Regions from separate parts of the Shewanella marisflavi genome, predicted to be linked through region 1. Evidence: predicted binding sites of a transcription regulator. Region 1 holds the regulator's gene; the other holds the start of a gene.
The links. The regulator sigma-54, encoded in region 1, starts transcription at its own class of promoters, with help from an activator protein. The targets are predictions, from matches to a motif close to GTTGGCACGNNNNTNGNNT.
Positions count from the first base shown of each region.

Region 2: the regulator sigma-54 is predicted to act here: its motif matches at 3,362-3,380, upstream of CFF01_RS00180 (DUF4097 family beta strand repeat-containing protein).

Region 1 is NZ_CP022272.1:3,701,116-3,709,905, forward strand. It holds gene CFF01_RS16290 (KpsF/GutQ family sugar-phosphate isomerase) at 1-670, shown strand, start outside; gene kdsC (3-deoxy-manno-octulosonate-8-phosphatase KdsC) at 672-1,223, shown strand; gene lptC (LPS export ABC transporter periplasmic protein LptC) at 1,220-1,777, shown strand; gene lptA (lipopolysaccharide transport periplasmic protein LptA) at 1,764-2,312, shown strand; gene lptB (LPS export ABC transporter ATP-binding protein) at 2,309-3,040, shown strand; gene CFF01_RS16315 (RNA polymerase factor sigma-54) at 3,173-4,660, shown strand; gene hpf (ribosome hibernation promoting factor) at 4,691-4,978, shown strand; gene ptsN (PTS IIA-like nitrogen regulatory protein PtsN) at 4,981-5,424, shown strand; gene rapZ (RNase adapter RapZ) at 5,421-6,269, shown strand; gene CFF01_RS16335 (HPr family phosphocarrier protein) at 6,262-6,537, shown strand; gene mgtE (magnesium transporter) at 6,638-8,005, shown strand; gene CFF01_RS16345 (response regulator transcription factor) at 8,111-8,790, shown strand, end outside.
Region 2 is NZ_CP022272.1:36,256-45,045, reverse strand. It holds gene CFF01_RS00200 (S9 family peptidase) at 1-270, shown strand, start outside; partial or broken gene CFF01_RS00195 (GIY-YIG nuclease family protein) at 290-559, shown strand; gene CFF01_RS00190 (phosphatase PAP2 family protein) at 721-1,539, shown strand; gene CFF01_RS00185 (phosphatase PAP2 family protein) at 1,615-2,436, shown strand; gene CFF01_RS00180 (DUF4097 family beta strand repeat-containing protein) at 2,529-3,239, opposite strand; gene CFF01_RS00175 (class I SAM-dependent methyltransferase) at 3,508-4,299, shown strand; gene CFF01_RS00170 (M14 family metallopeptidase) at 4,349-6,190, opposite strand; gene CFF01_RS00165 (efflux RND transporter permease subunit) at 6,312-8,790, opposite strand, start outside.

The sequences.
Region 1 (8,790 bases):
CGAGGCCAGTGAAATTTTAACCCTGATGCCGGTGATCAAACGCATGGGATTGCCTGTGATTGCAGTCACGGGTAAACCCGAATCTAACATGGCTAAACACGCCGTGGTTCACCTGTGTATCGAGGTGCCAGAAGAGGCCTGCCCATTAGGACTAGCCCCCACATCTAGCACCACTGCCACCTTAGTGATGGGTGATGCCCTGGCGGTCGCTCTATTACAGGCGCGTGGCTTTACCAAAGATGATTTTGCCCTGTCTCATCCCGGTGGCAGCTTGGGCCGTAAGCTCCTGCTTAAGGTGAGCGACGTAATGCACAAGGGTGATGAGTTACCTTTAGTCTCACAAGACATTAGCATTACCGATGCCCTGTATGAAATATCGAAGAAGGGCCTTGGCATGACGGCTGTGATCGATTCGGCAGGCCTATTGGTAGGTATCTTTACCGACGGCGATCTACGCCGGGTGATCGACGCCGAGATTAACCTGCGCAAGACCTCTATCTCCGAGGTGATGACCCATGGTTGCGTCACCGTCAGCGACGGCATACTGGCGGCGCAGGCCCTTAAGGTAATGGACGAAAAAGAGATTAACGGCCTGATAGTGACCGATGAGACACAGCGTCCCATCGGCGCTCTCAATATGCTGGATATGGTCAAGGCGGGGGTGATCTAACATGGCACATCAAGGTTTCTACGGTCCCATCACTGATGCTGTTTGGCAGAAGGCTAAACAGATTAAGCTGCTGATCTGCGATGTCGACGGCGTGTTTTCCGATGGCTTAGTCTATATGAGTAACTCGGGCGATGAGCTTAAGACTTTCCATACACGCGATGGGTATGGCGTGCGCTCGCTGCTCACCAGCGATATTCCCGTTGCCATCATCACAGGGCGTAAGTCTCAAATAGTGGAAGATCGCATGACAGCCCTTGGGATCACCCATATCTATCAGGGCGTGGACAACAAACTTGAACCATACGAAGAGCTGCTGGCTCTCTATAAGGTCACGCCCCAGGAAGTGGCCTATATTGGCGACGATATGGTGGATCTGCCTGTGATGCAGAAGGTGGGCTTATCTGTCTGTGTGGCTGATGGCCACCCTTATGTGCGCCAACACGCCGACATGACGACCCATATCAAAGGGGGCCACGGCGCCCTGCGAGAACTGACAGACCTTATTCTGCTCAGCCAGGATAAGTTTGCGTCGGCCCACGGAATGAGCATATGAATAGAGTCACGCTGGCCATTATCGCCTTTTTCGGTACCGCACTAGTGCTCTATTGGCAGGTGCAATCGAAACGGGGAGAAGAAGATCTGGCACAGGTGAACGCCGACAGTCCCGACTATATCGTCCGGGATCTTAAGAGCGTGCAGTACAATGAGCAGGGCGGCATCAATAGCCGCGTATCGGCCAGCCACATGAAGCACTACGCCGAACGCAACATGACCTACTTTACTCAGCCCATCTATCTCGTGTATCCAGACAAGGGCGATGCCCAATGGCGACTCAGATCGACTAAAGGCACTCTGGACAAAAATAGCGGACGGGTCACCCTGGAAAATAATGTTATCATTGATGCTATTAGCCCAGAAGAACCTATCCAGACCATAGAGACCACCTATCTGGAGTTGGATCTCAATACTATGATAATGACATCCGACAAAAGCATTCGGGTAACGGGGCGAGATTTCCTCATCACGGGGCAAGGCTTATACGCCGATCTCAACGCACAAAATATACGACTGACGAGTCAGGTAGAAGGAACATATGAAACTAAATAGCCTTATTCTCGCTGGGCTGCTAACCCTGATTAGCCTGGGCGCCCAAGCCAAGGATAATGACCTACTACAAGAGGTCAAGATCTCTGCCGCTAGCCAGGAAGCCGATATCAAGAACAATCAGATCATCTTCCATGGACCGGTTGAGGTCACTCAGGGCTCGATCAAGATCTTGGCCGATGAACTGCGCGCCTTCAGCAAAGAAAAGAACAGTGGCAAGATCCTCGTTGCCACAGGCAACCCGGCCACCTACTCTCAGGTAATGGAAGATGGCCGTCCCGCCTCTGCCAGTGCCAAAGAGATCCGCTATGAACTCTCGAGCCGCACCCTGACACTCATTGGCGATGCTACCCTGGAACAGGAAGGCAGCCAGGTCACAGGTACTCAGATCCGCTACAACATTGAACAGCAACAGCTGATTGCCGAGAGTACAGGCAATGACCGCGTGATCACCATTATTCAGCCTGAAAACTATCAAGAGCAGAAACAAGCGCAACCCGAGCCAGAACCAGAACAACCCGAACAGGAAAAGCAATGACAGACCTGACCTTGAAGGCGGAAAACCTCGCCAAGAGCTATAAGAGTCGTGCCGTTGTCCAAGATGTGAGCCTTACAGTCAAAACCGGGCAGATCGTCGGCCTATTGGGACCAAACGGTGCCGGTAAGACCACCACCTTCTACATGGTGGTCGGCCTAGTACAGAGCGACAAGGGACGCATCTATATCGATGATGACGACCTCACCCTCGACCCCATGCACCTTCGCGCCCGTAAAGGCATAGGTTACCTGCCCCAGGAAGCCAGCATCTTTCGCAAACTCTCGGTACGCGACAACATCATGGCCGTGCTGCAGACCCGCAGCGATCTGGATAACGATGGCCGCGAAGAGGAGTTGGAACATCTGCTGGAAGAGTTTCATATTACCCATATCCGTGACAGCCACGGTATGGCGTTGTCGGGCGGTGAACGTCGCCGGGTAGAGATCGCCAGGGCCCTGGCCGCGAACCCGAAATTTATTCTTCTCGATGAACCCTTCGCCGGTGTCGACCCCATCTCAGTCATCGACATCAAAAAGATCATCGAGCAACTCAAAAACCGTGGCCTTGGGGTGTTGATCACCGACCATAATGTGCGCGAAACATTAGACGTCTGTGAGAAAGCCTATATCGTCAGCCACGGTAATCTGATCGCCGAAGGAACACCCGCCGAAATCTTAGACAATCAGCAAGTACGAGCAGTGTACTTAGGTGAACAATTCAAGCTATAGTTAATCTTATAACCGGGCCATAAACTGAAACTAATATCAGATTGTGGCCATAAGGACTATCCTTTATATTTGTCCGGCCAATTAGCCAGAGCTTTCTCATTTTATAATTAGAAACAAGGGAATAGCAGTACGATGAAAGCGTCACTTCAGCTCAAAATGGGTCAGCATCTCACCATGACGCCCCAGCTACAACAGGCCATACGTCTGTTGCAGTTGTCGTCACTAGAGTTGCAGCAGGAGATCCAACAAGCATTAGAATCCAATCCGCTACTGGAGTTGGATGAAGAGCAAGAAGGCGCCAGTGCCGAACTACAAGATGATACCGCCGTCGACAATTTCGACAGCAAGTATGATGACAAGATAGAGCTGGATTCGAGTCAGGATAACTCAGGCGTCGAGACCTCGGACGCCCTGACTCAAGACTCTATGCCTGACGAGCTGCCGGTCGACACTACTTGGGACGAGGTCTATACCGCCTCCCCTAACTCCAGCTCAGGCGCCATGCGCGACGACGACATGCCTTTTCAGGGCGAGACCAGTGAAGGCCTATACGAGCACCTCGAATGGCAGAAGAATCTCACCCCTTTTTCCGATAACGATCTGGCCATCGCCACCGCCATCATAGATGCCATTGACGAACGCGGTTACCTGACCCAGACCTGCGAGGATATTCTCGAAGCGATGGGCGATCCCGAAATAGAACTCGATGAGGTCGAGGCAGTACTCAAGCGAGTACAGCACTTCGACCCCATAGGCGTGGCGGCGCGAGATCTCAGCGAGTGTCTGACGATTCAGCTGGCCCAATACAGCGACGATACCCCGCATATCGCCAATGCACGCATGTTGATCAAGGAGCACTTGGATCTCATCGCTGGACGCGACTTCCGCCTCTTGATGCGCAAAACCAAGCTTAAAGAAGATGAGCTAAGAGATGCTATCGCCCTCATTCAAACTTTAAACCCCCGTCCAGGCCTGGCCATTACCGCCAGCCGCGACGAGTATGTGATCCCTGATGTGACCGTCACCAAGAAGAAGGGACGCTGGGTGGTCGAGCTTAATCCCGATAGCATGCCCAAGATCAACGTCAACCAGCAGTATGCGGCCATGGCGCGCAGCACTAAGAGCCAGGCTGACGGTCAGTTTATTCGTGGTCACCTGCAAGAGGCGAAATGGTTCCTCAAGAGTCTTGAGAGCCGTAACGAGACACTGCTAAAGGTCACCAACTGCATTGTCGACTTCCAACAAGGTTTCTTCGAATTTGGTGAAGAGGCGATGAAGCCCATGGTGCTTAACGACATCGCCGAAGCGGTGGAGATGCACGAATCGACCATCTCCCGTGTAACCACACAGAAATATATGCATACCCCGAGAGGGATCTTCGAACTCAAATACTTTTTCTCTAGCCATGTCGGCACTGACGATGGTGGAGAGTGCTCTTCAACAGCAATACGGGCTTTTATTAAGAAGCTAGTTGCTGCGGAAAACCAGAAAAAGCCATTAAGCGACAGCAAGATGGCTCAACTCTTAGCTGAACAAGGCATTAAAGTGGCGCGTCGCACTATTGCTAAGTACCGAGAGGCAATGCTTATACCGCCCTCGAATCAGCGTAAGAGCTTATAACACGTAACTGGAAACTGGAGGACTATCTTTATGCAAATAAACCTGACTGGGCACCATATCGAGATCACCCAATCTCTAAGAAACTATGTTGAAGAGAAATTCACAAAGCTTGAACGTCATTTCGATCAGATCAATAATGTGCACGTTGTATTAAATGTCGAAAAGTTGCAGCAAAAGGTTGAGGCCAAGTTACACCTCCGTGGCGGAGAAGTGTTCGCAACATCCGAACATGCGGACATGTATGCCGCGATAGACTCCCTGATTGACAAGCTCGATCGTCAGGTCATTAAACACAAAGAGAAGCTTACTAAACATTAACGATGGAACTGAGTACCATCCTGCGGCCGGAGTGCACAACCTGCGCCACTCCGGGCAGTAAGAAAAAGGTACTGGAGCTTATCAGCGACTTAGCCGCTGTCCAGTACCCCACCCTCTCCTCTCAAGAGATTTTTGAAAGCCTTCTGGCTCGAGAGAAAATGGGCAGCACAGGTATAGGCAATGGTATCGCGATTCCTCACGGACGGCTGACGAACATAGAGCAACCAGTGGCCGTACTGGTGAAGTGTGCTGAACCAATCGCATTCGATGCCATTGATAATAAGCCCGTCGATATCCTTTTTGCATTATTGGTGCCCGCAGATCAATGCGAGCAGCATCTTAGTACTCTGGCCGCCATGGCAGAGAAACTCAATGACAAGGCGATCATGAAACAGCTAAGAAAAACCAAGGATGAGTCAGAACTCTATCAGGTGATCACCCAATGAAATTGGTTTTGGTATCCGGACGCTCAGGGTCGGGAAAATCTGTCGCACTTAGGGTCTTAGAAGATCTCGGCTACTACTGTGTCGATAATCTGCCCCTACAGATGATGGAATCCCTGCTGGAGCAACTCAAGGGACGCAGCGAACTGGTGGCCATTAGCGTCGATGTGCGCAATATGCCCAGCGAAGAGATCCAGTTGGAAAAGCAGCTGGCCAAGCTCCCGAAAGATACCGAGATCTTAAGTTTCTTCCTTAACTCCAGCGACAATGTGCTGCTCAAGCGCTATAGCGAGACCCGCAGATTACATCCGCTGTCACGCTCAAAAGTCTCTCTCAAGGAGGCGATTCAGCTCGAAGGCAAACTGCTCGATCCCATCGCCAAGCTAGTGGATCACTATATCGACACCTCTAACCTCAACATCTATGAGTTGAGTGACAAGGTGCGCGAAATATTACTGGGCACAGTCGATAAAGAGCTGGTGATCAACTTCGAATCTTTCGGCTTTAAATATGGCATGCCAAGCGAAGCCGACTTCATGTTCGATGTGCGCTTTTTGCCAAATCCCCATTGGGAGCCAGAACTGAGACCCCTGACCGGCCTCGATGAGGCAGTGCAGCAGTTTCTGAGTCAGCAGCCACTGGTGAATAAATTTATCTGGCAAATCGAAAACCTGCTGGAAACCTGGTTACCTCATCTTGAGCGTAACAACCGCAGTTACCTCACCATTGCCATTGGCTGCACGGGTGGGCAACACAGATCTGTCTATGTCACCGACCAACTGGCCAAGCTGTTCAACAAAGGCAAGCATAAGGTACAGGCTCGTCACAGAGAGCTAAAGCATGACTAAGTTGGCTCGCGAGCTGACCATCTGCAATAAGTTGGGACTGCACGCCAGGGCGGCCACCAAGCTGGCAGTACTTGCCGCCAAGTTCGATGCCCAAGTCACCCTGATCCAGGGCGACAAACAAGCCTCGGCCGCCAGCGTACTCGGCCTATTGATGCTCGAAACAGGCATGGGCAAAACCATCACAATCACCAGTGAAGGCAAAGATGCCCAGGCGGCACTGGACGCCATCAGTGCCCTTATTGACGCCAAATTCGACGAGGCCGTATAATCGGCTCGCTTTGCGGTGCCGGGTGAATTTCGTCCTATACTTATCATAGACTTACACGCCTATTACCCAAGCCGGTCAATCTATTGCCTAAGGAGGAGCTATGCCGATCGAAGTGTTAGATAGTGAAACCACAGATCAACGCCTAAATCAGCTCACTCAAGCCTTAGGCAGCGGCATGTTTGTGCATGTGCGCAGCATGTTGCACGACATGGCTGCCTCAGATATCGCCTTCATATTGGAGTCTTCTCCGCCGCGCACCCGTCAGGTGTTATGGCAGCTAATCGATCAAGAGCACACGGGCGAGATCCTCGATGAGCTGGGTGAGGAGCTCAAAGACAATCTGATCACCCAGATGAGCCCAGAGCGTGTCGCCAAGGCGGCCGAAGGCATGGACACAGACGATCTGGCTTACATACTGCGTAGCCTGCCCGACAGCGTCTTCAACCAGGTATTGCAGTCGATGACAGCCCAGGACAGAGCCAGGGTTGAGCAGGCCCTCTCCTACCCGGAAGACACCGCCGGCAGTATGATGAATACCGATACCGTCACCGTGCGCCCCGATGTCAATGTCGATGTAATACTGCGTTATCTGAGAATTCGTGGTGAACTGCCCGATGCCACCGACACTCTTTATGTGGTGGATAAGCGCGACAGCCTGCTGGGCGGCGTGCGTATTACCGATCTACTTACCTGCGATCCTAATGCATCGGTACGCGATATCATGAACAAGGATCTCGAAGGGATCCCGGTCGGTATGGACGATAGCGAAGTCGCCCAGCTGTTTGAGCGCCATGACTGGGTGTCGGCGCCGGTGATCGAAGAGGAGACCAACCGTCTGCTTGGGCGTATCACCATCGATGATATTGTCGACGTGATCCGTGAAGATGCCGAACACTCCATGATGGGGATGGCAGGGATGGACGACGACACAGATACCTTCGGTCCTGTGCTTAAGAGTACCTTTAGGCGATCCCTCTGGCTCACCATCAACCTATTTGCCGCGCTGCTGGCCGCCTCGGTCAGTAACATGTTCGAGAGCACCCTTGAGCAGTTTGCCACCATCGCCATCCTGATGACCATAGTTCCCAGCATGGGCGGCGTCGCTGGCAACCAGACCTTAGCTCTGGTGATCCGCGGTATTGCCCTAGGACAGATAGGTCAGAGTAACTCCCGCTGGCTGATAGGCAAAGAGCTGGCCATCGGCTTTCTCAATGGCCTGTTATGGTCCCTGCTGGTGTTTGGCGCCATCTGGCTATGGAAAGGCGATATCGCCCTTGGCGCCCTGATCGGCGGCGCCATGTTGATCAATATGACGGTGGCAGGATTTGCTGGCGCCAGCATCCCCTTGCTACTGAAGAAGTTTAATGTCGATCCCGCCCTTGCTGGCGGTATGGTGCTGACCACAGTCACTGACGTTATCGGCCTATTTGCCTTCCTAGGCCTGGCGACGCTGTTTCTGCTGAACTGAATGCCAAGAGCATCCCGATACCGAATCGGATGCGCTTGAATTTCAATATTATCGACATCTTTTTCACGTTAGTATGGTTATGGTCACATCATAGAGAGAGGTGACATGCAAAATACTCAGATATTGATCATCGAAGATAACCCAGATGTCGCCGGCGTCTTGGGGGACTACCTTGAATCCCAAGGCGCGCAGGTGGATTACGCCAGCAATGGTGAACTCGGCCTGCGACTCGCCACCGAAGGGCACTTCGAGGCCATCATATTGGATCTTATGTTACCTAAGATGGACGGCTACGCTGTCGCCAGGGCCCTACGTGAGCAAGGCGCGAGTGTCCCTATCCTGATGTTAACGGCGCTGGATGATAAACAGGATCTGCTCCAGGGGTTTCATAGCGGGGCCGATGACTACCTGACTAAGCCCTTCGATTTCGATGAACTCACTGTACGCCTGCAGGCGCTAATCAAGCGCCAACAAGGACGAGTCGCCCAAGGGTGTAAACAGTGTGGGCCGCTCACCCTGAATATCGCCGAACATACTGCCTACCGGGAAGGCAAAAAACTTCAGCTTACCCCAAGCGGTTATCAGATCTTACAACTGCTTATCTCCCGAGCTCCCAATGTGGTGAAACGTGAGGAGATAGTGCAGCACCTGTGGGGAGAGGAGCCTCCCAACAGCGATATATTGCGCAGCCACATGTACCAGCTGAGAAATCAGGTGGATAAACCCTTCGATACCCCCATCATACTAACCGTACCTAAAATTGGGTTTCGGTTAGATGTAAAACA
Region 2 (8,790 bases), 660 kb from region 1:
ACTATGCTGAGCTATTCGCCTTACGATAACGTCAGTCGGCAGGCCTACCCTCACCTGCTGGTGACCACAGGGTTACATGACTCTCAAGTGCAATATTTCGAGCCCGCCAAATGGGTCGCGAAGCTTAGAGAATATAAGACTGACGATCATCTACTATTGTTTCATATCAATATGGAGGCGGGTCATGGCGGCAAAAGCGGCCGCTACCGTCACTATGAAGACACGGCCGAAGAGTATGCCTTTTTCCTCGGCCTGCTGGGGCTGGCGTAATATGACCCAGACAGCTGCTGCGCTATGGAGTCTTTATATGATCCGCTGCGCCAAGGGACAACTCTATACCGGCATCACCACAGATATAGACCGCCGTTTCAAGGAGCATAGCGACAACGGCCCCAAGACCGCCAAGTTTCTGCGGGGCAAGGGGCCCCTGGCCTTAGTCTACCGTGAACAGGTGGGTAGCCACTCGGCGGCACTAAAGCGTGAAATAGCCGTGAAAAGGCTCACAAAAACACAAAAACTCGCGCTCATACAATTTGATGCAAATACCGAAAAGCCATGACATCTATGTGGATAAAAAACTAAAAATCATAGATTAAGGGTGAAACAAACCAAATAGCCAAACCCAAAGAGATATTAATCAAAGATTTAACACAAGCTAAACACCTTTACTTCCCCATAACAAACCTCTATCTTAGGCGGGCGCGTTTATGTGGAAAAACAATGAAATTACTAAAACAAGCAAAGGCGATGGGAATGCCTGCGCAAGACAGTTACCAGGGACGCGGCTTTATTGGATTACTATTGATTCTGCTCTGTCTGCACCTCGTGCTGTTAGACACCACGATCAATCTATCCCTGTTTAGATTCTTTAACGGCATCGCGGCTTTTGCGCCCTTAGACCTGCTCCTGCTCATCACTGATCTTGGTAATGGCGTCACCTTAGGGGTGATCACTCTCTGCTGTCTGGTCAAGCGCCCCGAGCTACTAGTCAGGGTCATTATCGCAAGCGTGCTGTCGCTAATTTTGGTACCTCTGCTAAAACATTCCTTTGACGCTCCTCGCCCAGCCGCATTGCTGGAAACCCTGAATATTGTCGGCGAAATCCGCCTCACGCACAGTTTTCCATCTGGCCACACCGCCACCGCCTTTCTATTTGCCGGTACCCTGTTTTTTGCTTACAAGCAGACACAAATCAAGCTATTGGCAATCAGTTTCGCCGCCCTGATAGGTCTATCTCGCATTGTTGTGGGGGCTCACTGGCCAGAAGATGTGGTCATGGGCGCCTTCGTCGGTCTCTTTTGTGCCTACGCCGCGGCGCATTGCCCCGAAATCAGCTTATCTCAGCGCCATAAGGCCCTCATTCTGAGCTTTCTCTGGTGTGTGTTAGTCGTAAGTGAGTTAGACAAGAGTTTCGATAAAGAGGTCACTTGGTCAATCCTGACATTAAGATGGGGACTACTGAGCACGGCCGCAATCTTGATCTGGCGAGAGTATGGCACCGCGCAGCGAGTTAAACGCTGGCTAGCCACACAGAGCTAACGCTTAAGGTAACATTCACGCTTTCTTCACACTTTGCAGCCTACACTAGGCGCTTATTAGATGAAGAGATATGTGATGTTTCAACCAAATCAGACACTGACCAGCAGGGACAGTCCGCAGGCATTGACCACTGACCGCAACCACTATGGCATGCTGCTGTTCCTCTTCGGCATCCTGATGCTGCTCTGTTTGAATAAGGAGCTCAACCAAGGGCTCTTTGCCGCCATCAATGGCCTGTCACCACATCTTCCTCAATGGCTGCAACTTGGGATTACCGATTTAGGCCACGGCAGCACCTTAGGCACCATAGTGCTCATCTGTCTGCTGCGCCGCCCAGAGTTAATGCCCAGAGTATTAGTCGCTAGCCTGCTATCGATGATCTTAGTGCCACTGTTAAAACAATATTTTGATGCCCCCAGACCCGCTGCGACCCTCGACTTTCTCTATATCGTTGGCGAAACGCGCCTGAACTACAGTTTTCCCTCGGGCCACAGTACCAGCGCCTTTCTATTTGCAGGCACCCTTCTCATGGTTGCGCAGCAAAATAAAATTAAGCTGGCACTCCTGTTCGGAGCTAGCCTGATCGCCCTATCGCGCATCCTAGTCGGTGCTCACTGGCCAATCGACACACTGGCTGGCGCCTTGTTGGGACTTAGCTGCGCTTATCTGGCTTCGTTCGTTCCTCTACTGCGCGTCAGCGACAGGCACTGGCGAATCATCTTAGGCATACTACTTATCACCCTGATGGTGTGCCAGTTTAAAGAGACTTCATCGCATATGGCGTGGCAGATCATTGGACTGCGCTGGGGATTGCTGATGCTAGCAACGGCACTGCTGATCAGACAGCAACTGAGATCTCAGCAGCCATTGACACTAGGTAAATGGGTGAAAGCCTGACCCACTTGCCTAATAGTAAAGGGGTGGGCAGCGGCTAACCAAGGACTCAAATTCAGGCCTTAGATTAGCCTCCGCGCCGGGAAGTCTTAGCCTTAGTCTATGGTGACCTGGCCCTGAATATTGTCGAAGCTAAGGCTGCCAGAACCCGCCTCTATGATGTGCAAACCTTGAGAGCCCGCGACGCGAATACCGCCTGAACCATCATCTATGGTCACCTTACCCTCAACCTCTCTTACTTCGATGCCACCAGAACCGTCTTCAATCGTCACATCACCCTTGACCAACGCTATGCTAAGGTTACCTGAGCCGTCATTGATATCGATATCCCCCATCACATTAGTCAGGGTAATACTGCCAGAACCATCGTCGATAGTGAGCTTTTTGCCACCGTCGATATCTATCGCTCCAGAACCATCTTCAATCTGCATATCCGCCAGCACGCCGCGAATCGCTATGGCACCTGAGCCATCATTAATATCCAGCTGCATGCGGGCTGGCACCTTGACCACGAGGTCTATGTAAGGAGAACGGCTGCTCGAAAAAGAGAGTCGGCTGAATGAGTCGAAGTTAGCAACCAGCTTAGCCTTGTTACCAGAACGAACTAAGGTTAATTCAGGCTCGGCGCCGTCATAACCATAAATGTCTGCATCCAAAGTAATACTCTCTACCGACGCATCTCCGATCACCTTCAGGACACCGGCCCCGGTGTGCGCCACCAGGGTATCTAATTCACTCGCTGCCAATGTCAATTGCACCTGCTTGTGATAGTCGAAGTTATCCCTTCCCGCGCTATTCACATTCACAATACATCCTGTGAGTCCGAAAATCAGAGCCGTAACCATAGCCAGTGAGCGAGCCAACATAAAAACCTTCCTTAATATCTGCTAAAAATTCCAAACGCCGCAGCGCTTTGCTAGCTCATCTAAAGCAGATAACATGCCAAAAGTTATCTAGTTGTTTTTAATATGTTATTATTCACAGAGTGGCATTTCGCTAAGGATATATCACCATCTCAATCGTGGGATTAGTTACTATTTAGTGAAATACATCATCAACTTATAAGGCAAAGGCATGGACTATTTAACCCTCAACCGAACAGCCTGGAACCACAGAACCCTAGAGCATCTGGACTCAAGCTTCTACGATGTGGATGGCTTTCTTGCCGGCAGCAGCTCGCTGCAGGAGATAGAACTGGCCGACCTGGAAGTGAAGGGGAAAAGCCTATTGCACCTGCAATGTCACTTCGGCTTGGATACCCTCTCCTTTGCGCGCATGGGTGCCAAGGTAACAGGGGTGGATCTCTCCGATACCGCCATCCATCATGCAAGACGACTGGCCGATGCCTGCCAGCTAACCGCCGACTTTATCTGTTGCGATCTTTACGAGGCCGCCGATCGACTGCAACAACAATTTGATATCGTCTATACCTCCTATGGCGCCCTCTGTTGGCTACCGGATCTCAGCCGCTGGGCCAAGCTGATTCATCAGTCGCTAAAGCCCGGTGGCCAGTTTTACATGGTGGAGTTTCACCCGGTGCAGGCGCTGATGGAAGGCTACAGCTACTTTGCCCAGCAAGAGCCAGATGTGGAGGAGGAAGGCACCTATACGGAAAATGCCAGCGACAACAAACACACTATGGTGACCTGGCCACACTCTCTGGCCGATGTGATAAACGCTTTAGTTGGCGCAGGGCTGAGAATCGACGTCATACAGGAATATCCCTTCAGCCCCTATGACACCTTTGACAATCTGGTGACGGGTGAAAGTCTGGGACTCCCAAGTGACAGACCCAGATATTATCAATTGCATCAGGGCAAGCCCATTCCTCTGGTGTTCAGCGTGTCGGCCAGCAAACCCGAGTAGCGAACTTTCCCTTGGAATAAAAAAAAGCAGGCTAAGCCTGCTTTTTTGTTTAGTCTCTCAGCACTGGATAAACCCTGTATTGCTTGTCATAGTAAGGGCTACGCTCATAGAACCAACGCAGTCTCGCCTCGGCATCCTTGGCTAACTCAGGATCTTTTAACGCGGCCTCAAACTCGGCCGTCAGGGCTGGATCTTCTTTCAGCATCTTAACCGCCAAAGGCTCTACCGCATAATGCTCGATATATTCGGTACGGGTAAATATGGGATTAAAGAAGCCCCACTGTAGCAGCGAGTCGGGTGATTGCGGCTCCAACAAGAGAATGGCCAGATCGCCGAGTGGCTGCTGTGTGCTGATCTTTACAGTGCCAGCAGGCAGCTCAAGCTTCGTCTTATGGCTCGATACGGGCGCAGAGACCCGCTGGCGTCCCTCGTAATCCTTAGCGGCAAACGTCGGCTCCCCAAATTGATATTGGGTCAGGGTCAACTCGGTAGGCTGCTCCAAACGCGTCATGCGTATGCCATGAATGTTCAGGCGCTCGATCACCTCTTGCCACTGGGGTGGAATATAGTAAGCCGAAGGGCGATTCACCTTAATCTCTGCCTGGGTATTACCGATAACGGGTAAATTCTCATATAGCTTGGGCTCGCCGGTCCAACGCACTACCGTCTCACCACTAATGGGACTCTGCTCCAGGCGATAGTCGATCCCCTTGAAGTCCCATCCTTTAGGCTGCTTCTCCGACTGCCAGGTCAGAGTGATACGATCGCTATAGCGGTAGCTATCCTGCTTGATGGCACTGCGCAGCGACGTGCCCTGTTCACCTAAGATCTCCAGAGTCGATGCCAGCATCACATAGGTGCCGAGTACCCGCTGCTTAAAGGGCTTAAGGCTGTGATTTTCGATCAATATGGTGGGCAGATGGCGTGCGTCACCATAACCGTTTGAGTAACGTGGGCTCGCATTCCACAGGGACATGCCCTGACTCATGTCGCGATTGTCGATGGCAAACACCAAGGGACCGGGCACATGCCCTTGAGCTGTCAGCGCCTGTTCGACCAAAGGTCGATACTTATCATTGAGCCAGCGATAACTGGCCGGGCTAAGTCCCTGAGCCAGGTTGTAGCCAAAGGTGACGTCATATTGATAGTCGATACCGTCGGTAACATGCACATCGATATAGAGATCCGGCTGCCAGCGATTAATCGCCGCCAACATATGCTGCATCTCTAAGCTATCGGCCTTGGCATAGTCACGGTTGAGGTTGAGGTTGTTGGCCGTGGTGCGCCAGCCCATCTCCACCGGGCCTCGTTGATTCACGCGATTAAATTGCCCGCTACGCTCATGGGCATCGACGCTGAAAATAGGTACAAACAGAAGATTCGCCCCATCTAGCAGGGCCTGCTTATCTCCCATAACCATGTCGCGCAGCAACATCATGCCCGCATCCTTGCCATCAATCTCACCCGAGTGAATACCTGCCTGCACCAGCAAGCTGGGCTTGCCGTTAGCCAGCATCTCCTCAGGAGTATTAACGCCCTCTTGCGATGCCACTATCATCCAGATATCCCGCCCCTGAGGGCTCTTGCCCAGCGAAACCTTGTGCAGCTTGTCGCTGGTGGCAATCAGCTTATCCAACCAGCTAAAGGTCTCGTCATAGTTGGGGCTGGTTTTTAATCCCCCTAACTCGAAGGGCGTTGCCCAAGGGTCATCCAATCCACGCAGCAAGGTCTCGCTAGCCCCCTGCCAAGTGATGGTCGGCGGCAGGATGGCATCATTAACAAAAGTACTCTTTAACGCGGGTTGAGCCACTTGTGGATCGCTGGTTTCTGCAATGGCAGATGCGCCGAAGGCGGCAAGGCAGAGAAGTGTAGCGCGAGAATATAGGGACATCTTAGATTACCTAACGGCTTATTATTAACCGATTATCTTTCAATAAATAACCTGCAAGTGCAATACCTTAGGCAATAAAAAGCCCGGCTTAAACCGGGCTTTTTGATTAACTCGCTAACGCTTATTCTTCAGAGGGTGACTCAGCAGCTTGTTGCGCCGCACCCTTTTTCTCGCGCTTACTAAAGATACGCTCGACGATCACGAAGAAGATAGGGATAAAGAAGATCCCCAGGAAGGTCGAACTCATCATACCGCCCAATACACCTGTACCGATGGCGTTCTGACTGCCCGAACCCACGCCCGAACTGATCGCCAGCGGGACAACACCAAGACCGAAGGCCAGCGAGGTCATCAGGATAGGACGCAAACGTACCCGCACCGCATGCAGAGTCGCATCCACCAATCCAGCGCCCTTATCGTAGAAGTCTTTGGCAAACTCAACGATCAGGATGGCGTTCTTGGTTGCCAAGCCCACAGTCGTTAGCAGACCCACCTGGAAGAATACGTCATTGGGCAAACCACGACCATTCATCGCCAGTAAGGCACCGATAATCCCCAGCGGTACCACTAAGATCACCGCGAAGGGTACAGACCAGCTCTCATATAGAGCCGCCAGTACCAGGAAGACCACCAGAATAGACAAGGCATACAAGGCTGGCGCCTGGTTACCCGAGAGACGTTCCTCATAAGAGAGGCCGTTCCACTCAACACCAAATCCAGGTGGTAGCTTAGCCACCATAGCTTCGATGTCAGCCATAGCCGCACCCGTACTGTAACCCTGAGCCGTACCACCCTGGATGTTCATCGCAGGTAGACCGTTGAAACGCTCAAGACGCGGTGAACCGTATTCCCAACTGCCAGTTGCAAAGGCAGAGAATGGTACCATCTCGCCCTGACTATTACGCACATACCAGGTATCAAGATCTTCTGGCTGCATGCGGTATTCGGCATCACCCTGTACATAAACTTTCTTCACACGACCACGATCGATGAAGTCATTTACATAGCTACCACCCCAGGCGGTCCCCAGGACACTGTTTACGGCGTCGATGTCGATGCTCAAGGCGCGAAGCTTAGCGTGATCGACATGAATACGATACATAGGCGCATCTTCCTGACCGTTAGGACGCACGCCCACCAGGTTTGGATTTTGTGCAGCCATGCCCAGCAACATGTTACGGGCTTCGAGCAGCTTATCATGGCCTTGACCATTTCTATCTTGCAGATAGAAATCGAAACCGTTTGCCGTACCCAGCTCGATCACCGCAGGTGGCACGAAGGCAAATACAAAGGCTTCTTTAATCTGCGAGAACATGCCCATGGCTCGTCCAGCAACAGAATTCACATCCTGTCCAGGCCCAGTACGCTCTGACCAATCCTTCAAGCCAATGAAGGCAATACCCATGTTTTGTCCACTACCAGCAAAACTGAAGCCCGATACGCTAAACACCGACTTAACACTATCTCCCGTCTCATTGAGATAGAAGTCAGTGACCTTATCCATCACATTTTTGGTGCTTTCCTGAGTCGAGTTGGTCGGCAAAATAGCCTGGGTAAACAAAATACCTTGGTCTTCATCGGGCAAGAAGGCTGTCGGCATGCGCATGAAGATCCAGCCCACAGCAACGGTCAGGGCCAGATAGATCAACATGACGCGTCCGGCGCGCTTGATCATCGCCGCGACACTCGCCTCATAACGCGAGGTCATCTTGTCGAAGCTACGGTTAAACCAACCGAAGAAACCAGTTTCGATGCCATGGTGCCCTTTAGCAATAGGTTTCAACATGGTGGCACACAGGGCCGGCGTCAGAATAATCGCTACCATCACAGATAGCGCCATCGCCGATACGATAGTCACAGAGAACTGACGATAGATAACACCGGTAGAGCCCGACATAAACGCCATAGGCACAAATACCGCCGACAGTGTCAGACCGATACCCACCAAGGCGCCGGTGATCTGATCCATCGACTTCTTAGTGGCCTCAATAGGGCTCAACCCCTCTTCTGACATCACACGTTCGACGTTCTCCACCACCACGATGGCATCATCCACCAGCAGACCGATGGCCAATACCATAGCGAACATGGTGAGGGTATTAATTGAGAAGCCGGTTGCCGACAAGATAGCAAAGGTACCGAGCAACACCACAGGTACCGCAATAGTCGGGATAATGGTGGCGCGAAAGTTCTGCAAGAAGAGGTACATGATCACAAACACCAGGACCACAGCTTCTAACAGAGTATGCACTACGCCCTCGATCGATTTCTCAACGAAAGGAGTTGTATCATATGGGTAAACGACTTCAAGCCCTTGGGGGAAGAAGGGTTTCATCTCATCAACTTTTTCACGCACTAGCTCGGCGGTCTGCAAGGCGTTCGCACCGGTAGCCAACTTAATGCCTATACCTGCGGCAGGGCGGCCGTTATAGAAAGACTCGACCGAGTAACTCTCTGCACCTAGCTCGACACGCGCAACATCTTCGAGGAAAACCTTGGCACCAGAAGTGTCCGACTTGATGATAATCTTCTCAAACTCTTCTGGCGTCTGCAGACGACTCTGAGCTGTCACAGTAGCATTTAGCTCCTGACCCGCAATG